4 regions of the Cytobacillus sp. T106 genome follow, and region 1 is predicted to be linked to each of the others. Evidence: riboswitches for the same ligand, from Rfam matches in the RefSeq annotation. Region 1 holds a riboswitch; each other region holds the start of a gene.

Region 1 (5,603 bases):
CTTGCCACACTATTGCAGATCCTCGACAGATTAAGCGCTTCCATCATATAATGGATTCCTTTATCCGCATCGCCTACCAGATGGGCCTCTGCCCCGTGGAAGACCACTTCTCCTGACGGCACAGCGCGGACGCCAAGCTTATCCTTCAGCCGCCTGATCTCAAGTCCGTTCAGCTCGCCGGTCTCCTTCCGCCATGGAACAAGGAACAAGCTCAAGCCTTTCGATCCAGAAGCCGCCCCCTCTCTCCTTGCCAACACCATCGCCACTCCGCATGCACCCGCATTGGAGGCAAAATATTTTTCCCCATAAATCCGGTACTGCCCGTTCTCCAGCACAGCCTTCACCTCATTGGCGCCTACATCAGAGCCGCCCTGCCTCTCCGTCAGAAAGGTCGCACCTTCAAACAGCTCGGTCTCGCCCGTGCTGATCACATGAGGCAAATACTTCTCCTTCAGCTCTTCATCCGCATAATGATCGATCAGATAAGCGGTCGCCATCGTTAAAGTGACCGGGCAGTAAAAGCCAGGCTCCGTCTGTGACAGCAGATATCCCTGTGCATACGAATACACATAATTCCCCTTGCGCCCAAGCTCGGGAATTTCCTTATGGACATAGCCGACAATGCCGGCATTATAAGTCTGCTCCACCGTTTTCCTGTATCCCTCATTCAGCCAGACATGGGAAATATCATTGCCCATTTTGTCATACTTGATCAGCCGCGGCTGGCCTTCCCGGTCGGTATGGACTGCACGCTCGTCAATCTCCCTTGCACATAAGCCTCCAAAAGCCTCCAGCTCTTTCTCAGCCCATGCAAAAAATTCCTCATCCATATACTGCTTCAGCACAAATGCCAAATTCGGATCTTCCTGATAAAAATTCATAGGTTGCCCCTCCTCAAACAGATTGCTTCTGCTCTCTCAATGACTGCTTCAAAATCTTGCCTGTCGCATTCCGCGGCAGCGCCTCTATTTCTTCATATAATTTAGGTATCTTATAATCAGCTATTTTTCCTGACAAAAATGCCTTTAACTCACTCTCATCCAGACTGCCCGGCTGCTTAAGCACAACATAGGCCTTTACTGTCTCGCCCCACTCCGGATGCGGCACGCCGACAACCGCTGTCTCGGCAATGGCAGGATGCGAAGCCAGCAGCTCCTCAATCTCTTTCGGAAAAATATTGACGCCGCCTGAAATGATCATATCCTTCTTACGGTCGACGACCCAGATATAGCCGTCCTCGTCATACCTGGCCATATCGCCGGAATAGAGCCAGCCATCCTTGATCGTTTCCGCTGTTTTTTCGGAATCCTTATAATACCCCTTCATCACGCCTTCGCCCTTCAGAAGGATTTCGCCAGCCTCGCCCGGCTCGACTGGATTGCCTTCTTCATCGGCAATCATCATTTCCGTTCCAAGCGCCGCTCTCTTCCCGATGCTCCCTGCCTTCTGTCCATGCTCGCCAGCCAGCAGCAGGGTCCCGCTCGGACCGGCCTCTGTCAGTCCATACACACAATAAAGGCTGTCCGTTTTCAGCCGCTCCTTCACCAGCCTGACTTCCTTTTCCCCAAGCGGAGCCCCGCCGTATACCCAATACTCCATTGAAGACAAATCATATTTTTCGATATCAGGCTGCTTGGCTGTGAAAAGATAGGCAACCGGCGCACCGAAGAAATGAGTCGCTTTTTCCGACGAGATTAGCTTTAACAGAATCTCTGGTGTAAAAACCGGCGCAAGAATATGGGCTGCCCCCACATAAGTGCCTGCAATCAGGAACAGATGAAGCGGCGCCGAGTGGCTCAGCGGCATCAAATGGAGCATGCGGCTTTCCGGCTGCATGGACATTTCCACCGCCATCATGATCGCTGATGAAAGAATATTGCGATGAGTGAACAGCACCCCCTTCGGACTTCCGGTCGTCCCTGATGTATAAAGGATCGCGGCCTCGTCATCCTCCATCAAAGGAATTCCCGCATCCATATCCCGGCCGCCCGTCACCAGCTCTTCAAAACTGGCCCATCCAGCCGCTGCTGCACCTGTCTTCACACACTCGAGACCAGCCCTTTCATTCAGGGTTCCCGTCTGTTCAAGCAGCATTTCATGGGCAAATAAAGCTCTCGCTCCGCTATGTTCGAGGATATAACCCAATTCCGAGGCCGTCAGCCGGCTGTTCACCGGGACAATCAGCGCACCAATCCTAATCGCCGCGAAATACGTAACCACAAATTCCGAAACATTTGGCATGAAAAGCAGAATTCTATCTCCTTTCTCATAGCCCCTCGTCCTCAATGCATCTGCCAGCTTATTGACCCTGCTGTTCAGCTCTTTATAAGACAGCCTCTCCTCCCCGGAAATGACAGCCTCCCTGTTTGGATATTTCCTTCCGTTCCTCGCCAGCAATTCAGATACGTTCATATATGATCCCCCTTTTCGTTCAGCCTTTTTTCAAATTGGTCCAGCATCTTTTCCATTTCTTCTTTTAAAAAAAGCAGCTCCTCGATGCGGGCGTTCACCTCCTTTACTCTGTCCCTGCCATACTCGACCGTCCGCTCCAGCTGTTTCCGCCCTGAACGGTCCTGGTCAAAGAGCACGATCATTTCTTTTATTTCATCCAGCTTAAATCCGAAGCGCTTGCCCCGGAAAATCAGCTTCAGGCGGATATAATCCTTTTTGGCAAAAATTCTTCTTCCATTTTCATTTCTATTAGGGCATAATAAGCCAAGCTCTTCATAATATCTGATGGTCCTGGTGCTGACATCGAAAGCCTTTGCCAGCTCAGAAATGGTGTATTCCACACTATCACCTAAATTCTTTAACTATTCTGACACCAATATAACATTTACGTTAACGTAAAGTTCAAGTCTTCAGCGGATTCAGTTTCTATTAAGAAAAATTTGATTTTTTCGTCTGGACTCTTAGGAAAAGATATTACAATTGTGTTAAAATGAAATATAGTGATTGAACAAATCGTTCTTAATAAATAACTCTTCGATCAAATAACTTCTGGATAAAAGGTGTGTGGAACAATGATTGGCGAACGTGTAAAAAGACTGCGTCAGGAGAGAAAGATGTCATTATCAGAGCTCGCTGAACAGGCAGGCGTAGCAAAATCCTACCTAAGCTCCCTGGAAAGAAATCTTCAGACGAATCCTTCCATTCAATTTTTAGAAAAAATTTCTGCTGTTCTTCATGTTCCGGTTGATACACTGATCCTGGACCAGCCCAATAAAGAAGAATTGGATTCTGAATGGATGAACATCGTCAAAGAAGCAATGGATTCCGGCATCTCAAAGGACCAGTTCCGCGAATTCCTCGAATTCAATAAATGGAGGATCAATCAAAAAAAATAACTGCTCCGAGGCTGTTATACAAAAAAGGACAACCAGTCATCAAGCTTGACAGCCTCCGTAACCTCCAATGTCCCCGCAAAATAAAAAAGCATTTCTCCTGCAGAGAAACACTTAGCTTTCTATATTCTGTTGTTAGTTTTCAGCCGTTATCCGCTATCAGATCCACTGCCGGCTGGCCGGCAAGAAAGTTAAGTATATCTTCTTTTTTCAGGCCAATATTCTTTGCTTCAGCAATTAGTGCTACCCATTCCAAGTCCAATTCCTGCAAATTATTTTTCATAACCCTTCTCTTCCCCCTAAAATACATTTCGTATTCCAGGCAATCCAGCCGTCCTGGCGCCTCATCCGACTTTACTATCGATAAGCGCGGTAGACCTGTGACTTTGCGTCCCCATCTTTCAACAGGTTTGCCTTTTTCTGCTCACTCCTGCTTTTTTCATATCCTCTTAAGACTACTATAAAAGTTTTCCCAGCATTTGCGTGTTGTATTTTGTCAAATTCTTCAAATTATTTTAAGATATTATTCGACAAAATGAAGGATAATTGGATAGATTTAGAAATCTTCCGGAAACCCATAAGACTTCTGGCCCGGTAAATCTGAGGGTATAGTGTAAGATTTTTGCTCATTCCGTCGACAGCTTTTAGGTAGGCCTTATTTCCTCTATCTATTTAACGGCCCTTCCCTTATAGCTCTCCATCTTCCTCTTAAAAGGCACCACCTTCACCGGCAGCTGCTCAAATGTAAACGCATCAAAAAAGGGAAACAGCGTCAGATCATTGCCGCACACCGGACAGAGCCATTCGCCTATTTCACTGCTGCTGTAGGATGGGCGGTGGCATTTAGGGCAGTTTTTTCGGTACATGGGATTTCCTCCTTAAAGAACAGGCCTTGAATAGCATTCCAAGGCCCTGTTAATGGTCTTTCCTGATTCTGTGGTATCTTACTGCCAATAATATGCCGCCTGCCCCCAGCAAAATGCCTCCGAGAAGCATGAAATTATATGTGTTGGTTGCCGTGTCAGGGAGAATATTTTCTCTGATTTCTGGTGTAACAGTTATACCATCACCTGGATTGCTGCCTGGATTTCCGCTTGCCGGTTCATCGGGATTATCGCTTGGGTCTCCACTGTCATCATTCGGATCTTCGGATGGATTGTCTTCACCTGGGTCCTCAGTCTCCCCATCACCTGGATCCTCGCCATTATCACCGTCGTCTGGATTATCTTCGCCTGGAGGGTCTTCATCGCCCGGATTCTCTCCTGGATCTTCATCGCCCGGATCCTCACCATCACCAGGGTCGTCCTCTCCTGGCGGATCTCCATCATCAGGTGGATCTCCTCCTCCTGGCGGATCTCCACCTCCATCAAGTGCTTCTGCTACAAAAAAAATCTCCACCTCTGCAGAAGAGTTTTGAAAAGCATTCCCAAGTTCATACGGCATCATTACTTGGAAAAATAAAGTTTCTGTTTGGCCCTTTTTTAGCGGCCTTGGTGTGAAGCCTTTGAAATCTTTTAATTTTCCTTCGTAAAGAATGGTGCTATCTTTCTTTACCAGCAGCTCCAATTCTTCAAATAAGCCTTTGACAGACTTCTTTTCGCCGATGATGGAACTGTATTTGAAATCCTGTTTTCCATTATTAATGATGGTAATATCGCGCGGCATCCAGTCACCGGGCTTCAAATCCCCTACATGAAAAAAATAGCCGTTCAGGTTTGTATGGATGTCAATTTCCTTATCTTCTGCAAAAGCTTTATAAGTGGGAGATAGCGTAAGAATAAGTAGAGTTAGTATCATAAAAATTGCTTTTGGTTTTGCCAGCTTAAATCGGTTTATCATGGCATTACCTCACTGATTGGTTATTTAGGAAAAGGCGGGATAGAGAGCCATCCCGCCTTTTTTCTGGTTAAAATTATTTTGCTTCGCCAGCGCCTTGCTCTGCATTGAATGTCCATTTAAGCTCTAGAGAGTCGCCTTGGAATTCATTTTGATCCTGGCCATTATCTACAAACTCATATTGGACATACAGCTTATCTGAAGTGCCGGCAGCAAGCTTTCCGCCTCTTTCAGCAAGCCAGCCGCTGAAGATGTTTCCTTCAATCAGGTCAGGAGACATAGATTTCAGTGCTGATAGTGTTGTAGAGTAGATTGGTACATCCACTTTATCTGCATTCAGCAGGAAGTTCACTCGGATGTGTTTACCAAAGTCATCACTGTTGTTGCCGTTTGCATCACCTACAGTGTAATCTGTATCCAGCG
Region 2 (5,603 bases), on a different contig from region 1:
CTTCCGTTGCATCGCCTGCCGCCCTGAAGGCCAGATCAATATCTTCTTCATGTATCATAGAAAAGGTCAGGCAATCTGCCGGTTTTTCATGAGGAATTTTCACAGCAGTCGAAAACCCAATGACAACCTCGCCGCTTCCCGTCCCGATGATTGACCCCGTCCGGGACAATCCTGTAACCGTCCTTTTAATAATTCGATTTAGCTGCCTCTCTGACACAGGCAGATCTGTAGCCACAATGATGATAACTGAACCTTTATCCTGCTCCTCCTTAGCTTGGATAGCCTCACTCAGCTCCTCCCCGACTGCTTTCCCATTCACCCGCAAATCCTTTAAACCGCCGAAATTCGTCAGCACAAGGACACCGATCGTATAAGTGCCATGGTCCATTTCCATCAGCCTCGAGCTGGTCCCGATGCCGCCCTTCAGCGAATAGCAAAGCATGCCGGTCCCTGCTCCAGCAGTGCCTTCTTCCACGTCCGCCGAGACATTCTGCAGTGCCTGGAAAACATGCTCCCGCTCTATAAACCCAGCCCTGATATCATTCAAAAACATATCATTGCATTCACACACAATCGGATTCACCGTTCCAGTCGTCCGGCCGATTTCGGGATTAGACTCCAGCATATACTGAATCAAAGCATCTGCCGCTGTACCGATGCCGAGCGTGTTGGTCAGGATGATCGGGGATTCAAGCGTACCCAGCTCATTGATCTGAATTGTTCCCATACTCTTCCCAAACCCGTTGATCACATGGGTTGCGGCGATCAGCTTTTCTTTAAATAGATTTCCGGGATGCGGCACAATTGCCGTAACCCCGGTTTGTTTGTCAGCTTCGCTCAGCGTGGTATGCCCCACAGTTACGCCTTCCACATCTGTGATGCTATTGCGCGGACCTGTCTGAAGGGTTCCTATTTTTACTCCATAGTCTCTGATTCTTTTTTTGGCAGGCATTTTTATCCTCCATTTTTGCGAAGAAAGGCATCTCTCTCCCATCTGTTAGGATAGATTCAGGCACCTTTTTTCGTTCTTTTTTGCTGATACATATGGTTATCTGCTTCAACAAATAAGCGTTCCATTACGCCTCGGGAATTTTCACTGAACGCAAAGCCTATTGATAGGTTGATTTTGACTTCCTGGCTATTTTCATTATATCTGCTAATCTCTTCAGCTAGCTTTTCGGCCAGTAACTCCACCTGTTCTTTTTCCTTTTTTAAAAGAATGACGGCAAATTCATCTCCTCCAATCCTGGAAACATAAGCATCCTCTGTAAAAAAGCGTTCTAATAGATGTGCTGTTTCTTTAATTAGAAAATCCCCTGTTTTGTGTCCATGGTTGTCATTTAAACATTTCAATCCGTCCAAATCACACAAAATGATGGCTGCAGCTATATCCTCACGTTCATTATATTTCTCCATCATTTGCTCGAAGAATTCACGGTTATATATGTCTGTCAACGCATCATGGGCGATTCGATATGTCAATGTCTCCTCCAGCTTTTTTCTCTCATCAATATTCCGCACCACCCCTTGAAGAGCAACCAGCACGCCATTTTCATATATGGGAGTCGCATACTCTTCAAACCATCGATAGTTGCCGTCTTTATCCTTCCAGCGCTGAACGATTGCTTGATTGAAATCTACCTGTCCATGGACTTTTTTTTGGAGAATATCCATATCCTCCGGGTGAATATCCCTGAAGGCAACACCAGCGTCGGAATAGGCATCTGCATTAGAACCTTCACCGAAAAAGCATTCAGCTGAAGGACCAAGATATTTGAATTGCAGCTCCGGATAGACTTGGCAATAATAAAGGAAATCCTTGGTGTTTTCGATCACATGCATATAACTTTCATGATTTTTAAAAGAGTCCGTTTCTTTCTTTTTCCAACTTCTGAAAACATAAATCACAACCAATACAACAGTCAGTGCCCCTAATCCAAAACCTTGTGCAAATTGTATGTTCATCATTGCTGTCCCTCTTCGTTTTCCTCAATCCTTCAGCATAAAAAATAGACCAACCGAAACCGATTAGCCTATCGTCCATAAAGTTGAATCGGTAACCGGCAGACATAGCCTCTTGGCTTTAGCCCCTATAGTCTTGCGCCCTCACCTTTCGATGAATTTGCCTGTATATTTATCTATTTAATTTTAAAGGATAAGCGGCAAGACTTCCAATTTAAACCATGGAGCCACGGGGACAGACCCCGTGGCCCAATATCAAAAAGAGCCAAGGGACCTGTCCCCTTGGCTCACTCCTATGAAAACAGCGCCTTCAGACGAGCCCAAAACCCTTTCGGCTCTTCTTTAGGCTTTTCATTTTCTTTCGTTTCTTCCTGCTTAATGCTTTCTGTCTTTAGCACAAACTGAACAGAGTTGACCTTTTCGTTTTGCGATGATACGAAGGATACCGGTTTGAAGTCACTCTTGTCATATTCTTCGAGCATGCCTTCAACTTCTTCTTTCATTTGTTCAGGCAGATCCCTGGTTGCTTCATAAAGTTCAGTGGTACCGGTATGAAGGCTCGCTGCGCCGTTGGCGATTTCTCCTGTTCCGTCGGCCACGCCAGCAATGCCGTTATGCAGTTCAGAATAGGAACCTGCCAGCCTGCTCACTCCGCCGGTGTACTCCTCCAATCCCGAGTGGAAGGATTGGTAGTTGACGGCAAGGGCATTAACGCCTGCCTGCAGCTGGGCCATCGCATCGGCAGCATCTGAGCTGTTCAGAGCATGCGAAAGTCCCGCTGACATAGAATCCAGATTCTTGGCCATTCCTGTCAGAGAACCACTGACCTGTTGCAATGTCCCGCTGACAGCGGCAAAGCTGCCTTTTCCAGCAGCAAAGACTCCTTTGGCATTTTTAGCCGCGGCATAAGTCTCAAGCAATTGCGCGACAACATTCGGGTCAGCTCCGCTCTGTTTCAGCTGCTCGATTTGTGCCTGGGAAATCTCAGCGTTCGGAATGCCTTCCATTGCTTCATTCAAGCTATTGTAAGAGGCGCTAAAGGCCTGCTGCAATGCTGCCAGATTCCTGGACACTTCCCGCAGGCCGGCTGCCGATTGTGACAGTCCATCCTGCATCTTTTTCAAATCGCCGAGGCCCATGTCTCCAGAGCCAGCGCTCAGACTGCTATTCAGCTTTTGCAGAGCCTGCTCGATGCTCTTTGAGCCGCTGACCAGCTTGGAAGAGGAACCATCGAGAGCCGCTATGCCATTACGGTACTCCCTGGAGCCATTGCTGAGCTTAGCTGCGCCATTATGCAATTCCGAAGCGCCGTTCTGCAGCTGCCCCACTCCATCATTGACCTCTTTGATCGCCTTTGTCAGTGTATCCATCTCACCTGTCATGTCATCGATGTCAGGTGCATCAATCGGGAGTGAAGACGGAATGGCTGTAATATCAATGCCTTCGAGCTCGAAATCTGCCACATCTGCTTCAAGTGTCAGATTTCCCTCTTTTTCCGGCATCACAGTGAATGTGGCCTGCTTATTTTTCCCCGCGTTGGCAAGCATCCCGTCCGGAGCCTCGATATTGCTGAATTTCTCCCCATTCAGCGGGAAGGAAATCTGCAGCAGATAGTTTTCGAAAAAGGAAGCTTCTGCACTTTCATTTCTGGAGGTTTGAATCCCAATCTCCACATGGCCGCTTTTTCCAGCCAATTCTTCCGGTGCGGTTTCCTGCCCATCCAATGTATACGTAATGGAAACATTCCATGGCAGGGCTGACTCATTCAAATCACCCTGATAATAAAACTTTCCTTCTTCTTCAGCCGTCACATTCACCGCTGCGTCTGATTTCTCAATCGGCGAGAGATCCGTCAGGTTTTTCAGGTTCGTATAGGGGCCATAATCAGTCACTTCCCCAGGTTCTTCAATATTTAAAATGTTGACCACATAAACTTCCTGATTTTCACCGGCTGGGCTGAGCTTTGCATACACCACTTCATCCTTTGAGGAAAGCTCTCCTGTTTCCTGGGAGACTTTTTCCCCTGACTTGCTGCCCGCTGTATCAGCCGAAACGAGCAGGGCGGGCATCATCATTAGGATGCTGGCAAAGACAGCCAAGAATTTTCTCATTCTCCTCATCATCACTTCTCCTTATAAAAGTTTGCTTTCCATGTTGTTTTCATGATCAGTTTATCGAAGATCAGCAGGCACGCCGGAAGGAAGAACACAACCATGATCAAGGCCAGCAGCGCTCCCCTTCCAAGCAGCAGTCCGATTGAAGCTACGATTGGGTTCGATGACGTAATCCATAAGATAAAGCCTACACTTGATAAAATTGAGGCCGAAATGCCGATCGAGAATATTTTTTCATCCATTGTCTTCTTGACTGCTTCCAGCGCAGACATTTCCTGCCGGTCCTCTTTATAAGCATCTGTCAGCAGGATCGCATAGTCGACAGTCGCGGCCAGCTGGATGATGCTGACGAGCAGATAGCCGACATATACTAATGAAGAATCTGTAAAATAAGGGACCGACAGATTGATCCAGACGGCTGTCTGAATGGTCAGCAGCAGGATCAGCGGAATCGAGATCGACCTGAAGGTTACGAAAAGGACGAATGCGACGGTCAGGAGAGTCAGCAGATTGACCAGCGTGTTGTCTTTTTTGACCGTGTTTTTGATATCATACAATGTCACGCTTTCCCCGACTGAATAAACCTTGTCTCCATACAGTTTTTCAGCAGTATCCTGGACCCGCTCGATTAGCTTGAATGCCTCGTCTCCCTCAGTTTTTGTATCTGTCTGAAGGATGATCCGGCTGTAATTTTCCGAGTAGAACTGTTCGGTGATGCTGGGGTCGAGATACTCTGGAGGGATTGCCGCACTGACAGTGTTGACATATGCCATGACACTCGTCACATGGTCAAGCTTTTCCAGATCGCCGGCGAGCTCTTCTTCCTTGGCCATATCCCCCTTCGGTACAAGCAGGACCATCGGCGTGCTTTTCCCGAACTCTTCTTTAATTTTCGCAAAATCGCTCCCCGCCCTTGTCGACTCCGGCAATTCGCCAACTCCATAAGTGAAATTGGTCTTGCTTTGCGCAAGAAAGGCCGGGACAACCAGGATGGCAACAAGCAAAAGAACCGGCACCCGGAACTTCAGCACAAAATTCCCCTTGCCGCGGATGTATGGCAGCAATGGCTTATGCTGCGTCTTGTCGATCCATTTATAACAAAGCAATGTCAATGCCGGCAGGAACACCATGACACTGATGAAGCTCAGTAAAATCCCTTTAACCAGGTTGATGCCAAGATCAGACCCGATTTCAAACTCCATGAATGATAAGGCAATGAAACCGAAGAAGGTTGTGGACGCGCTGGCTGCGATTGCCGAAAATGATTTCTTCATCGCCAGCTCCATCGCTTCCCGCGGGTCTCCCACCTTTTTCCGGTAATCGTTAAAGCTGTGCAGGAGGAAAATTGCATAATCCAGCGAGACTGCAAGCTGCAGGATCGGGGCGACCGACTGAGTGACAAAGGAAACCTCACCGAGAAAAATATTCGTCCCCATGTTGATCAGAACCGATACACCGATGGCGGTGAGGAACAGCAGCGGCTCCACCCACGAGGTCGTTGAAACGACTAAAATAATGATGATGATC
Region 3 (5,603 bases), on a different contig from region 1:
TCAATCTGGTCGCAGAGACGACTGATATTGGCACCCTTCTTTATGAACCGCAATTCGAGGATCTGTTTTTCATGATGGAGGCGAAAATAGGCGAGGAGATCGGTCCCGAGCTCGCCGGGAAGATCCATATTGGCAGAAGCCGCAATGATATGGGAATTGCCATGTACCGGCTCGTCCTCCGCAAGCATTTTATCCAGCTGCTCGGCAGTGCTTATCAGCTGGGCGATGCTCTGCTTGATCAGGCAGAGGAACACAAGGAAACATATATGACCGCCTACACGCATACCCAGCCGGCCCAGCCGACCACCCTTGGGCATTATTTGCTGGCCGTCTATGATATTCTGCAGCGGGATATTGACAGGCTTTGGTCTGCCTATGAGACAGTGAACCGTTCTGCCCTGGGAGCTGCAGCCCTGACAACAACCGGCTTTCCGATTTCCAGGAAACGGACCTGTGAGCTCTTAGGTTTCAATGGACTAATCGAAAATTCCTATGACTGCATTGGCGGCGCCGACTATCTGCTGGAAACGGCATCTGCTCTGATGACCTGCATGGTCAATACCGGACGGTGGATACAGGATTTCCTTCAGCATGTGACAAGGGAGTTCGGCACCTTTTACGTAGCCGATCCTTATGTCCAGTGCAGCAGTATCATGCCGCAGAAACGGAATCCAGTCAGCATTGAACATTCCCGATCAATCGCGAGCAGTGCCTATGGGGACGCCCTGGCTGCGATGAATATGGTTCACAACACTCCGTTCGGTGACATCGTCGATACAGAAGATGACCTCCAGCCACATCTGTACCGCTCCTTTGGCAATGCCAACAGGGTCATGAAGCTGATGCATGCCGTTATACGGACGCTCAAGGTCAACAAAGACCATGCAGAGGAAATGGCAAACCGGTCATGCATCACCATAACCGAACTGGCTGACACCTTATCAAGGGATTACAGCATCTCCTTCCGCAAGGCCCACTCCATCGCCAGCTATATCAGCAAAAGGACCGTAAAGGAAGGCAAGGAGCTGTATGAATGGAAAATCGACCAAATCAATGAAATGATTTCCGGCTTCGTTTCAGTGGCCCTCAAAGAAGAAGAGTGGAAAAAAATCATCTCACCGGAATACTTCGTCAAAATCCGAAGCATCCAGGGCGGACCCAGTCCTGTGGAAGTCCAGCGAATGCTGGAAAAACGGAAAGAAAGCCTTGATCAGCAAACCAAAAACTATCAGGAACTCAAAAACAAACTCGAAAACAAGAGGAAACAACTCCTTGCGTTCAAGTTTTAAGAATTAGTGACAGGCTCTTAAACAGCCGGAAGGCAGACGGGAAGTTAAAGGTTTCTTCTGCAGAAGTTCGACAATTTTCGGCGGGTGCCTGTCATTAATTGTTGTTTGAAAAAGGTTTAGCCTCATCCATCATACGGGTAGAAATACCCAGCTATACATTTTGTGAAATGCAAACTTATTGAAAAGTAAGGGCGCAAAGCCGCGGGTCTAAGGTTTTATAAAAGCTATGACGGCCGGGCTGCCGCAAATAGGAGAAGTTGAGATGGGGTTGCCGGAAAAGGTTGATAGGGATTGGCTTGAATTGATCTTAGAAGCAAAGAGCAGCGGGATTTCAATAGAGGAAATCCATAGCTTCATCAATGGCACTCACCTATATTGGAGCTCAGCCCACAGTGAAGAGCAGGGAGATAATTAACAAGGGACAGCGGTTGACTATACATAATATGCCTGTAGTGTTAAATCTTTTGGTTTAACACTTTTTTTATGCGCAAAAGCTTTTCGACGAAGTCAGCATTTTTCTGGAGAAAGGTGTCACCGTCTACGCCTCTAGCCCTACCCCTATTTACAGTCCTGGTCTATGGAAAAGAGGAGTTTTATCGTGTATTGTTGAATTAAATAAGATAATCTTACTTTTTCTGTCAGTGGGAAAGATTGGGTGAAACCTATTCTGTCTTAAACCGTATGAGTAGATAAAGCAGGATTTTATGTCAGGAGTCGATACAAATGAACCGGATTGTTTCGTTTCTTATAGGCACAGTACTGGCTGTCCCGTTCGCCGGGTCGGTCTGGACGGTCAGCTATTTCGGATTTGACCAGACGTTTTTCTTATCCGGGCTGATAGCTGGCGGAGCAGCTGCGTTAGTATATCTGGCCGCATTCCAGATCGGGCGTGTCCGTTTCCTCAGGAAGCACGGGCTGACGCGGAGGGAATACAAGTATATCAAGACAAACCTTGCAGAAGGGAAAAAGAAAATTTCCCGCCTGCACAAATCATTGTTTGCGATCCGCCATCTTCCTTCTTTGAAGCAGCGGATTGAACTGATGAGGATCACACGGAAGATTTACAGGCTGACGAAGAAAGAGCCGAAGCGTTTTTACCAGGCGGAGCGGTTTTATTTTTCCCATCTTGATTCTCTGGTGGAAATGACCGAGAAATATGTTTTCCTTTCCACCCAGCCGAAGAAGAACCTTGAAATCGACCAGTCGCTGCTGGAAACCCGAAGGACCATCAATGAACTCTCCCAGACGGTTGAGAAGGATTTGTACGAAGTGATTTCCGATGATATTGATAATCTTAATTTTGAAATAGACGTGGCAAAAAACTCGATTAAAACGTGGAAGGAAAATCGATTACCTGAAGAAAGCAGGAGGCTGAAATGAGCGAACAAAATCCATCATTAACGAAAAAGACGAGCAGTCTAATGGATGATATCCTTGCCGACCCGTTCGGCGACATGAATGGCGGACCTGCCCTGGAGCTAGCGAAAGAAGAGAAACCGGTGAAGCTCATAGACGTGATCCCGGAGGAAAACCGCGCCCGGGCTTATCAGATTGCCGAGCAGATCGACCCGCGCAACCACCAGGCCATGATTGCTTATGGGACTCAGGCGCAGACGAAGCTGCTCACCTTCTCGCACAGCATGCTCGAGCATGTCCAGAAAAAGGATATCGGAGAGGTCGGTGATATCATCAATGACCTGATGAAGCGCCTCAATGATATGAATCCGGATGAACTGAAGCAGGGCAAGCAGTCGCTGTTTTCACGCATGTTCGGAAAAATCTCCGATTCTGTCCAGGAGATCCTCTCCAAATATCAAAAAACAGGAGCGCAGATTGACCGGATCAGCGTAAAGCTGGACCGCAGCAAAAATGTCCTTTTATCCGACATCCATATGCTGGAGAAATTATATGATACGAACAAGGAATATTTCCATGCGCTCAATGTCTATATTGCAGCGGGCGAGATCAAGCTCGAGGAGCTTCATGAGCAGACAATCCCGCAGTTGAGGAAGGAAGCGGAGGCATCAGGCGACCAGATGAAGTTTCAGGAAGTCAATGATATGCTTCAGTTTGCGGACAGGCTGGACAAGAGGCTTTACGATCTGAAGCTGAGCCGGGAAATTACGATCCAATCCGCCCCGCAGATCCGCCTGATCCAAAACACCAACCAGGCCCTTGTCGAAAAAATCCAGGCATCCATCAACACCGCCATTCCTTTGTGGAAAAACCAGGTGGCGATTGCCCTGACCCTTATCCGTCAGCGCCATGCGGTTGAAGCCCAGAAGCAGGTCTCAAAAACAACAAACGAGCTGCTCTTGAAAAACGCGGAAATGCTGAAAACCAATACCATTGAAACTGCCAAGGAAAATGAGCGCGGCCTAGTTGACATTGAAACGCTCAAGAAAACCCAGGAAAACCTCATCTCCACCCTGGAAGAAACACTCCGCATCCAGGAGGAGGGCCGCAATAAGCGGCGCCAGGCTGAAAGTGACCTGGCTTCCATGGAAAATGAACTGCGTCAAAAACTGCTTGAAATAAAAGGCTAGAAAATTAGAAGCTGATCACGTCCCTGACAAACAGGGGCGTGTTTTTTTGAAATAGTGCAGCAGGTAAGGTGTCCTGCTTTATTAAGAGCCGCACCGGCGCTCTTTAACCTGCAATTTTGTCGAACAAATCCTCCTATCTGTCCATGCTTAAAGTCACAGTTCTGACATCGAATCAGCATTGACTAGGTCCTCTTTGGTATAGACATCTATACACTTATTTCGCTAACCTAAAGATGTAATTATTTGAATTTTTAAATTAAGGGGAGGGAAGGAGAAAGTCCGGTTCGTGTTCAGAGATGATAAAAGGAGGAATAAGATGAAGAATAAGTCTGTGAAAGTGACATTGGCTGCCATCCTGAGCCTAAGCGCTGTGGCTCCTGCAGTTATGGCAAGCGACAGTCCTGAAGCAAAAGAAAAAGCGGGGGATCCGGAAATGAGTTCTTCAAAGTTTATGCCTCCTGTTCCATTTCCATGGGATCATCCGGGAAAATCATCGCCGGTGCTTCATCCGGGATCTGCCAGGGGTGCAGGCATGGTTGAAGGCCCGCTCAATGAAATCGATGGAATCATGGAGGAGATGATTGATTCCAGGGTGATGCCCGGTGCAGTGGCGCTTGTGGCCCGGCGCGGCCATATCGTCAAGCATGAAGCCTATGGCATGGCTTATCAGTACAAAGATGACGGATTGACAGAAGCCGATCAGCCTATCTCCATGGCGAAGGACACCATCTTTGACCTTGCTTCCATCAGCAAAATCTTTACAACAACAGCCGCGATGCAGCTGTATGAAAAAGGCCTCTTCAATCTTGATGATCCGGTGGCTGATTATCTGCCTGAGTTTGCAGCCGGCGGCAAGGAAGAGGTGACCATCAGGCAGCTGATGACCCATACTTCTGGATTCACGGCTTGGATTCCTCTCTATTCACAAGGGAACAGCCGCGAAGACCGTATCTCAATCGCTCTGCAATATCCGCTTGCCAATGAACCGGGGAGCACTTATACATACAGCGACCTCAACATGATTGCCCTCGGAGCCCTTATTGAAAAACTGTCAGGCAAGCGCCTGGATGAATATGTGAGAGACCATATTACCAAGCCTCTTGGCATGAAGGATACCATGTATAACCCTCCCGAAAGTCTGAAGGACAGGATAGCAGCCACTGAATATCAGCCTGCCCTTGGGCGCGGCCTTGTCTGGGGAGAGGTTCATGATGAAAATGCCTGGTCGCTTGATGGCGTCGCCGGTCATGCCGGTGTCTTTTCCACAGCTGGAGACCTGGCGAAGTTTGCACATATGTATGTAAATGAAGGTACCTATGGCGGAAAGCGCATCCTGAAAAAAGAAACAGTCAGGACTCTTACGGAAAATCAGATCCCGCAGTTTCCAGGCGATGACCACGGACTAGGCTGGGAGCTGAACCAGGGCTGGCTCGGCGATGCGCTGACAGATAAAGATTCACTCAGCCACACAGGCTACACAGGCACTTCAGTTGTCATCTCCCAGAAAAATGACACCATTGCCATCCTGCTGACCAACCGGGTCCATCCGACAAGGAACACCGTTTCAACGAATGGAGCAAGAAGGGCATTTGCAAGACAGGTGGCAGACAGCATTCCGGTCAGCATCCCTGGCAAGCAGCCGGCCTGGTTCTCGGGCTATGGCGATAATACAGAAAAAAGCCTGACAGCTGAAGTCGATCTGCATTCACAGGCGGTTCTCTCTTTTGAAACCTGGCACCGGATTGAGGAAAACAGCGATTATGGCTAT
Region 4 (5,603 bases), on a different contig from region 1:
ATCCAGAAGAAGCTGTTTGCAGACCTGAAGGATGTTGTGAAGATTACAACCTCTTCCAAGACCCCTGACGAGCAGCAGCTGAAAAAGGTGAATGAAGTTGTTGCAAGACTCATTGATGAGCACGGCTATAATTCTACTTCTGCAAATGAGCTGCTGCGGTATGTTGGAAGTTTGCTGAACAGATAAATGTGAAAAGGCTGGCAGGGTTTGCCGGCCTTTTGGCTGTTTTCTCCCAGGCAAGAGTTAGTTTTAATTTGGGCGGACAGGGGAAAAGGGTGTATAGAGGTGATTGAGATGAAGAAAAAGGAACTGGACAAGGACTTTGTGCCAAGAAACAGCTCCATGGCTGAGAATGTAGAAGAGATGCATAATCTAGGAAAGCAGATGGAGCATCTCAGGACTGGGGAAGAGCTTGAAGAGGATGGAAAGCAGCCTGACCCTATCCAGTATAAAGATAACGAAAAATGACTCCTGCGCTGAAGCTGCAGGAGTTTTTTTGACCGCATTTTTCCGGGGTTCTATTTCAACCTGACCCTTAATAGATATAGCAATAAAAAGCTATTAGTCAGGGGAGAAGCAGGGATGAGAAAATGGGTGGCTGCTATTTTAATAGCGATTGTGCTGTTTGTACTGCAGGAAGGACAGGCTTCTGCCGCACAAAGGAATGAGTATATATGTGCAGTCGGCGTGAATGACTCTGTTTTGAATTTGAAGCAGAACCCTCCGTTTGTGCTGGAGCATACAGCCTATATGCCTATTAAAGATTTGGCAGCAGCCATTGGAGCCAGCATCTCTATAGAAAATCCTGATAGCTATACGATCAAAAAGGGCAAATCATGGATCCGCTATTCAGTAAAACAACAGCAGGCCTCAACGTCCATGGGAAAAACGGCCGAATGGAAAGCGGTGGTCCGGGAAAACAGCCTATTCATACCGATCCGGTCAGCCGGCGAGTTTTTTGGCTATAGAGTTGAATACCTCTCAGCCGGCCCTGTCGTCCGTCTGGTGAACAAAGGAGCGAAAATGGCAAACGAACAATTCATGAGCGCCAATAGAGCGGCTCTAAAAGATTTTTATGTGAAAAAAAAGGCGGTGTACTTAACCTTTGATGATGGACCTGCGAAGGGAATGGAATCCATCCTTGATATTTTGAAGAATAAGAAGGCAAAAGCGACATTCTTTATGATTGAGCCGCAGGCAAGAGCCAACCCGGCTTCTGTTAAGCGGCTGGTGGAGGAAGGGCATTATCCGGCCCTGCACAGTGTTACCCATGATAAAAACAAGCTTTATGCCGGAAACCCGCAAAATCCCGCCCTGGAAATGGATAAGACCAGGAAAACAATATTGAGCCTGACAGGCATTGACTCCAGGCTGGTGAGAATGCCTTATGGAAGCAAGCCTTATATGACAGGGCCGTTCAGGGACGCCCTTGTGCAGAAGGGATATAAAATGTGGGACTGGAATGTTGATACATTAGACTGGAAATATGCAAGGAGCAGTCCGAAGACTATCTTTGAAAATGTGAAAAAAGGGCTTCAGCCGGCGGCTGCAGGCGGGAAGCCCCCAGTCATCCTGATGCATGTGAACAGCGGGACGGTTTCCATGCTGCCGCAGATCATCGATTACCTATACTCACAAGGATATGAATGCCAGGCTTATAACCCCAATGCCCACTTTTCAATGAATTTCTGGAAGGATGAGAGGCTCTAAAAAAGGCTTGTCCGACAGCATAGGCATTTGTCTTATTGTCAAAATTATTTGTAAATTATTTCGATGTCTCGCATAGTATAGAGTAATTAATATTTCACGTTCCTTTTGACACTCGGGATATTGTATGTTGCTAAAGGCAAATGTGTGCAATGAATCCATGAAATTTTTTCAAGGAGGGGTTATAATGACCGACATCAACAACCGCCAGTTTGTGATTTCCGAAGAAGATTGGTCCCTCCATCGCAAAGGCCACGATGATCAGCAGCGCCACCAGGAAAAGGTACAGGATGCGATCCGGAACAATCTACCAGATCTGATAACAGAAGAAAGCATCATTATGTCCAATGGCCGTGAAGTCGTGAAAATTCCGATTCGCTCTCTTGACGAATATAAAATTCGTTATAACTATGATAAAAACAAACATGTAGGCCAGGGAGACGGAGACAGCCAGGTAGGCGATGTGGTCGCCAGAGACGGCTCCAGCGGCCAGAAAGGCCCCGGGAAAGGCCAGGGTGCAGGCGACCAGCCGGGTGAGGATTATTTTGAAGCTGAAGTGTCCATGATGGAGCTTGAGGAAGCACTGTTCAAGCAGCTGGAGCTGCCAAACCTGAAGAGGAAGGAACAGGAAGAGCATCTGGTTGAGAATATTGAATTCAATGATATCCGCAAAACAGGATTAATGGGCAATATTGATAAAAAGCGGACAATGATGACCGCCTTTAAACGGAATGCGATGACAGGCAAGCCGGCATTCTATCCGATCTATCAGGAGGATCTGAAGTTTAAGACATGGAACGAAATTGTAAAGCCGGATTCAAAGGCAGTCGTGCTCGCAATGATGGATACGAGCGGATCGATGGGATTATGGGAGAAATATATGGCCAGAAGCTTTTTCTTTTGGATGACCCGGTTTTTACGGACAAAGTATGAGACGGTGGAAATAGAGTTCATTGCCCACCATACAGAAGCGAAGGTCGTATCAGAGGAAGATTTCTTTTCAAAAGGGGAAAGCGGGGGAACCATTTGTTCATCAGCCTACCGCAAAGCTCTGGAACTGATCAATGAAAAATATAATCCAAGAAGATTCAATATCTATCCTTTCCACTTTTCCGACGGCGACAATCTTACCTCTGATAATGCCCGCTGTGTGAAGCTTGTTGAAGAGCTGATCGCGGTATCGAGCATGTTCGGGTACGGTGAAGTCAATCAGTACAACCGCCACTCGACCCTCATGTCCGCTTATAAGAATATAAAAAATGAACACTTCCGATACTATATCCTCAAGCAGAAAGCTGATGTTTTCCATGCGATGAAGAGCTTCTTCCAAAACGAAGAAAATAAAATCTATGCATAAACAGAACCGGCGGGCGCAATGCCTGCCGGTTTTACTGTCCGCTCGCACAAAAAAAGCCGTTTAATAAAAAGCGGCTTTCGTTGGCTTTCCATGAAGGTGTTCTTTTATTTCTCCAGCGGGATTGCGATAATTTTCCCGCCGATCTGGACGTGGACTGTGTCAGTGAATACAGCTTTCACAATCCCTTTTAAGGAGATCGAAGAATTTAATGCCAATTTGGATTGTGCTGGATTTTCCGCCATGAAGATTCCCCTTTGCTTCGTATTTGAAGAGTAGCACCTAATTAAAGTAAATGAGTTAGTTACTTTCTTTTTGCCACTTTTTTGGAACTCCTAAACCTGATTTGGCGCATTATGAAGGAAATAAAGATTTGGGAAGGGGAAAAGAAAAAAGCAGCTGCTCATGAATAGCAGACTGCTTTCTCTTCTTTCAGCACTGAGCTTTTGCAGACAGGGCAATCGATATCATCACTCTGCTTAAATTGGATTTTTTTGAAATCTTTTTTGATGAATGTGGTAAAGCCTTTGTACTTATAGCCGCATTCACAGAAATTCGAGTCTTTGACCAGATGCCTCTGATTAGTCTCTTTGCATAAAAATGTCGGGTAAAACATTGATATCCCTCTCTTTAATAAATGGATTAGGCAAATTAGAAAGGGTGTATGATTTATAAAAGTTTACAAGAATGATATTCTTGGCGGCCCGGCTGCCATGACAAATAACTTGTTTTAGGCCCGTGGCTTTGCGTCTTTTACTTTCGTAAAATTTGCCCTTAGTAAGATTAGCACTAAATCAGGGGAAAAATAAAGAGTTTGTTTATTGTTAATATTCTTACTTTAGCCACTCTCCGTTGTAGAGGGGAGTGATGACCTATGGGGAATTGCAGAAAAGAAGCAGCCTGGCCGGTTGGCCAGGCTGTGAGATTAAGAAAGGAACTCTGCCGGATTGAGCCCGAGCTCCCGGCAGATGTCACTGACTGCCTGCTGCTCATTCGGATCAAAATGTCCGTCTGCAAAGCCGATTGCGATACAATAGCGGGCCACCAGCCTGGCGATTTCCGGTTTCGTCCGTATCCTGCCAAGCGCTCTGAATGCCTCTGCCCTGCCGATCGAAGGATCGCGTTCAATCTTCTGGACGTACAGGTTAAACTGCTGAATGACCTTCTGCGTATCAAATACCCGAAGTTCATCACTCTGGTTGACGAATTCAACCATTTTCTGGCGTTCTGCCGGATCCAGCCTTCCATCAGCCATAGCTACAAGTGCACATGCTGCTACAATGGCCTCAAGGACGTCCTGGCTCTTGAATCGGTTAAAGAGGTCCTGGGCTTTTCTTTTTTGCTGGTTGGCCCATTCGGCGTAATCGGTCTGGGATGGAGACCAGGCATTGCCGCAGCTGTTACAGGTAAACTTCAGCTGTTTTTTTCCAATGAAGCCGCCCAATAATCCGACAGGCCCGAGGATCAGGCCGCCAATTGCCGCTTTACCGAGGCCGAAGCCCTTTTCGCCGGTGCGTACATTTGTGGAATGGCAGCGTGGGCATACAATTTCTTCTCCCCCATATCCCTGTGAGGAAGAGTAGGAAGGCTGTCCATAGGAAGGGGACGAATAGGAAGCTTGCGGCTGTGTCTGCTGATAGCTTCCTGAGCTATAGTTCTGCTGGGAGCTGCCTGTGTTATAGCCCTGCTGGTAATTTTGCCCTGCAGGAGCCTGCTGTGAAAAGCTCTGCTGGTAAGTCTGGTTCTGCCCGAAAGGCTGATTGCCATGTGAAGGCTGGGGAGCCGGTTCATCATCCACCGTCACGCCGAAATTACGGCAGAGGGCAGCCAGGCCGCCCTGAAAGCCGCTGGCGATGGCATTAAATTTCCATTCGCCATTATGCCTGTATAGCTCTGCTGCGACGATGGCCGTTTCAACGGTAAAATCCCTGCCAAGGTTAAAGCGGATAAGCTCTTCATTATTTTGTTCATTAAAAATCCGTACATACGCATTTTCAATATGGCCGAAGTTCTGCTGTTTTGCCTGAGCATCGTGGATGGTAATTGTAAAGGCAATCCGGTGGATCGAGTCCGGCACCCTCCGCAGGTCAATTCTGATTTGTTCATCATCTTGATTGCCCGCGCCTGTGCGGTTATCGCCGCTGTACAGGATAGAGCCATTCCCGCCGTTAGGGTTATTATAGAATACGAAATCGAGGTCACTATGTACTTTTCCTGATGCGCCTAATAAGAAAGCAGATGCGTCCAGATCATAGTTGGATCCCTGACGGCTGATATCCCAGCCTAATCCAACAACAACATTTTGAAGCCCGGGGCGGTTCTTGGTCAGATCGACCTTCTGCCCTTTGCTGAGCGTCACTCCCATAATTTCACTCCTTCTTTTCCAGGACCGGCGTAAGCCGTCTCTTGATAGAATCATATATTCCCAATATAACACAGTTCTTAAAGCGGTTTACAGCTTTGGCTGTGCGGACATGCCTCTTTTTATCATACGGGTCAAGGAAGGAAAAGTTTCAGGGGGAGGAGGTTCGTTCAAAGAAAA

The links. Region 1 has a riboswitch for cyclic di-GMP ahead of ABU165_RS16325 (anti-repressor SinI family protein). Riboswitches for the same ligand answer to the same signal wherever they lie in the genome.
Positions count from the first base shown of each region.
Region 2: another riboswitch for cyclic di-GMP. It lies ahead of ABU165_RS20295 (sensor domain-containing diguanylate cyclase); the one in region 1 lies ahead of ABU165_RS16325 (anti-repressor SinI family protein).
Region 3: another riboswitch for cyclic di-GMP. It lies ahead of ABU165_RS06970 (anti-repressor SinI family protein); the one in region 1 lies ahead of ABU165_RS16325 (anti-repressor SinI family protein).
Region 4: another riboswitch for cyclic di-GMP. It lies ahead of ABU165_RS12570 (hypothetical protein); the one in region 1 lies ahead of ABU165_RS16325 (anti-repressor SinI family protein).

Region 1 covers NZ_JBEUMK010000009.1:87,648-93,250, forward strand. The annotation lists gene ABU165_RS16305 (acyl-CoA dehydrogenase family protein) at 1-881, opposite strand, end outside; gene ABU165_RS16310 (class I adenylate-forming enzyme family protein) at 895-2,412, opposite strand; gene ABU165_RS16315 (MerR family transcriptional regulator) at 2,409-2,792, opposite strand; gene ABU165_RS16320 (helix-turn-helix domain-containing protein) at 3,024-3,347, shown strand; gene ABU165_RS16325 (anti-repressor SinI family protein) at 3,487-3,627, opposite strand; cyclic di-GMP riboswitch class I at 3,663-3,769, opposite strand; gene ABU165_RS16330 (hypothetical protein) at 4,013-4,210, opposite strand; gene ABU165_RS16335 (LPXTG cell wall anchor domain-containing protein) at 4,260-5,183, opposite strand; gene ABU165_RS16340 (CalY family protein) at 5,257-5,603, opposite strand, start outside.
Region 2 covers NZ_JBEUMK010000014.1:15,917-21,519, reverse strand. The annotation lists gene ABU165_RS20300 (DmpA family aminopeptidase) at 1-952, opposite strand, end outside; gene ABU165_RS20295 (sensor domain-containing diguanylate cyclase) at 1,009-1,968, opposite strand; cyclic di-GMP riboswitch class I at 2,053-2,137, opposite strand; gene ABU165_RS20290 (YhgE/Pip domain-containing protein) at 2,256-4,082, opposite strand; gene ABU165_RS20285 (efflux RND transporter permease subunit) at 4,085-5,603, opposite strand, start outside.
Region 3 covers NZ_JBEUMK010000002.1:542,709-548,311, forward strand. The annotation lists gene argH (argininosuccinate lyase) at 1-1,289, shown strand, start outside; cyclic di-GMP riboswitch class I at 1,448-1,535, shown strand; gene ABU165_RS06970 (anti-repressor SinI family protein) at 1,552-1,704, shown strand; gene ABU165_RS06975 (5-bromo-4-chloroindolyl phosphate hydrolysis family protein) at 2,013-2,669, shown strand; gene ABU165_RS06980 (toxic anion resistance protein) at 2,666-3,835, shown strand; gene ABU165_RS06985 (serine hydrolase domain-containing protein) at 4,152-5,603, shown strand, end outside.
Region 4 covers NZ_JBEUMK010000005.1:219,580-225,182, reverse strand. The annotation lists gene ABU165_RS12595 (PrkA family serine protein kinase) at 1-186, shown strand, start outside; gene ABU165_RS12590 (hypothetical protein) at 295-468, shown strand; gene ABU165_RS12585 (polysaccharide deacetylase family protein) at 583-1,710, shown strand; gene yhbH (sporulation protein YhbH) at 1,895-3,064, shown strand; gene ABU165_RS12575 (hypothetical protein) at 3,169-3,306, opposite strand; gene ABU165_RS12570 (hypothetical protein) at 3,465-3,677, opposite strand; cyclic di-GMP riboswitch class I at 3,757-3,844, opposite strand; gene ABU165_RS12565 (TerD family protein) at 3,987-5,426, opposite strand.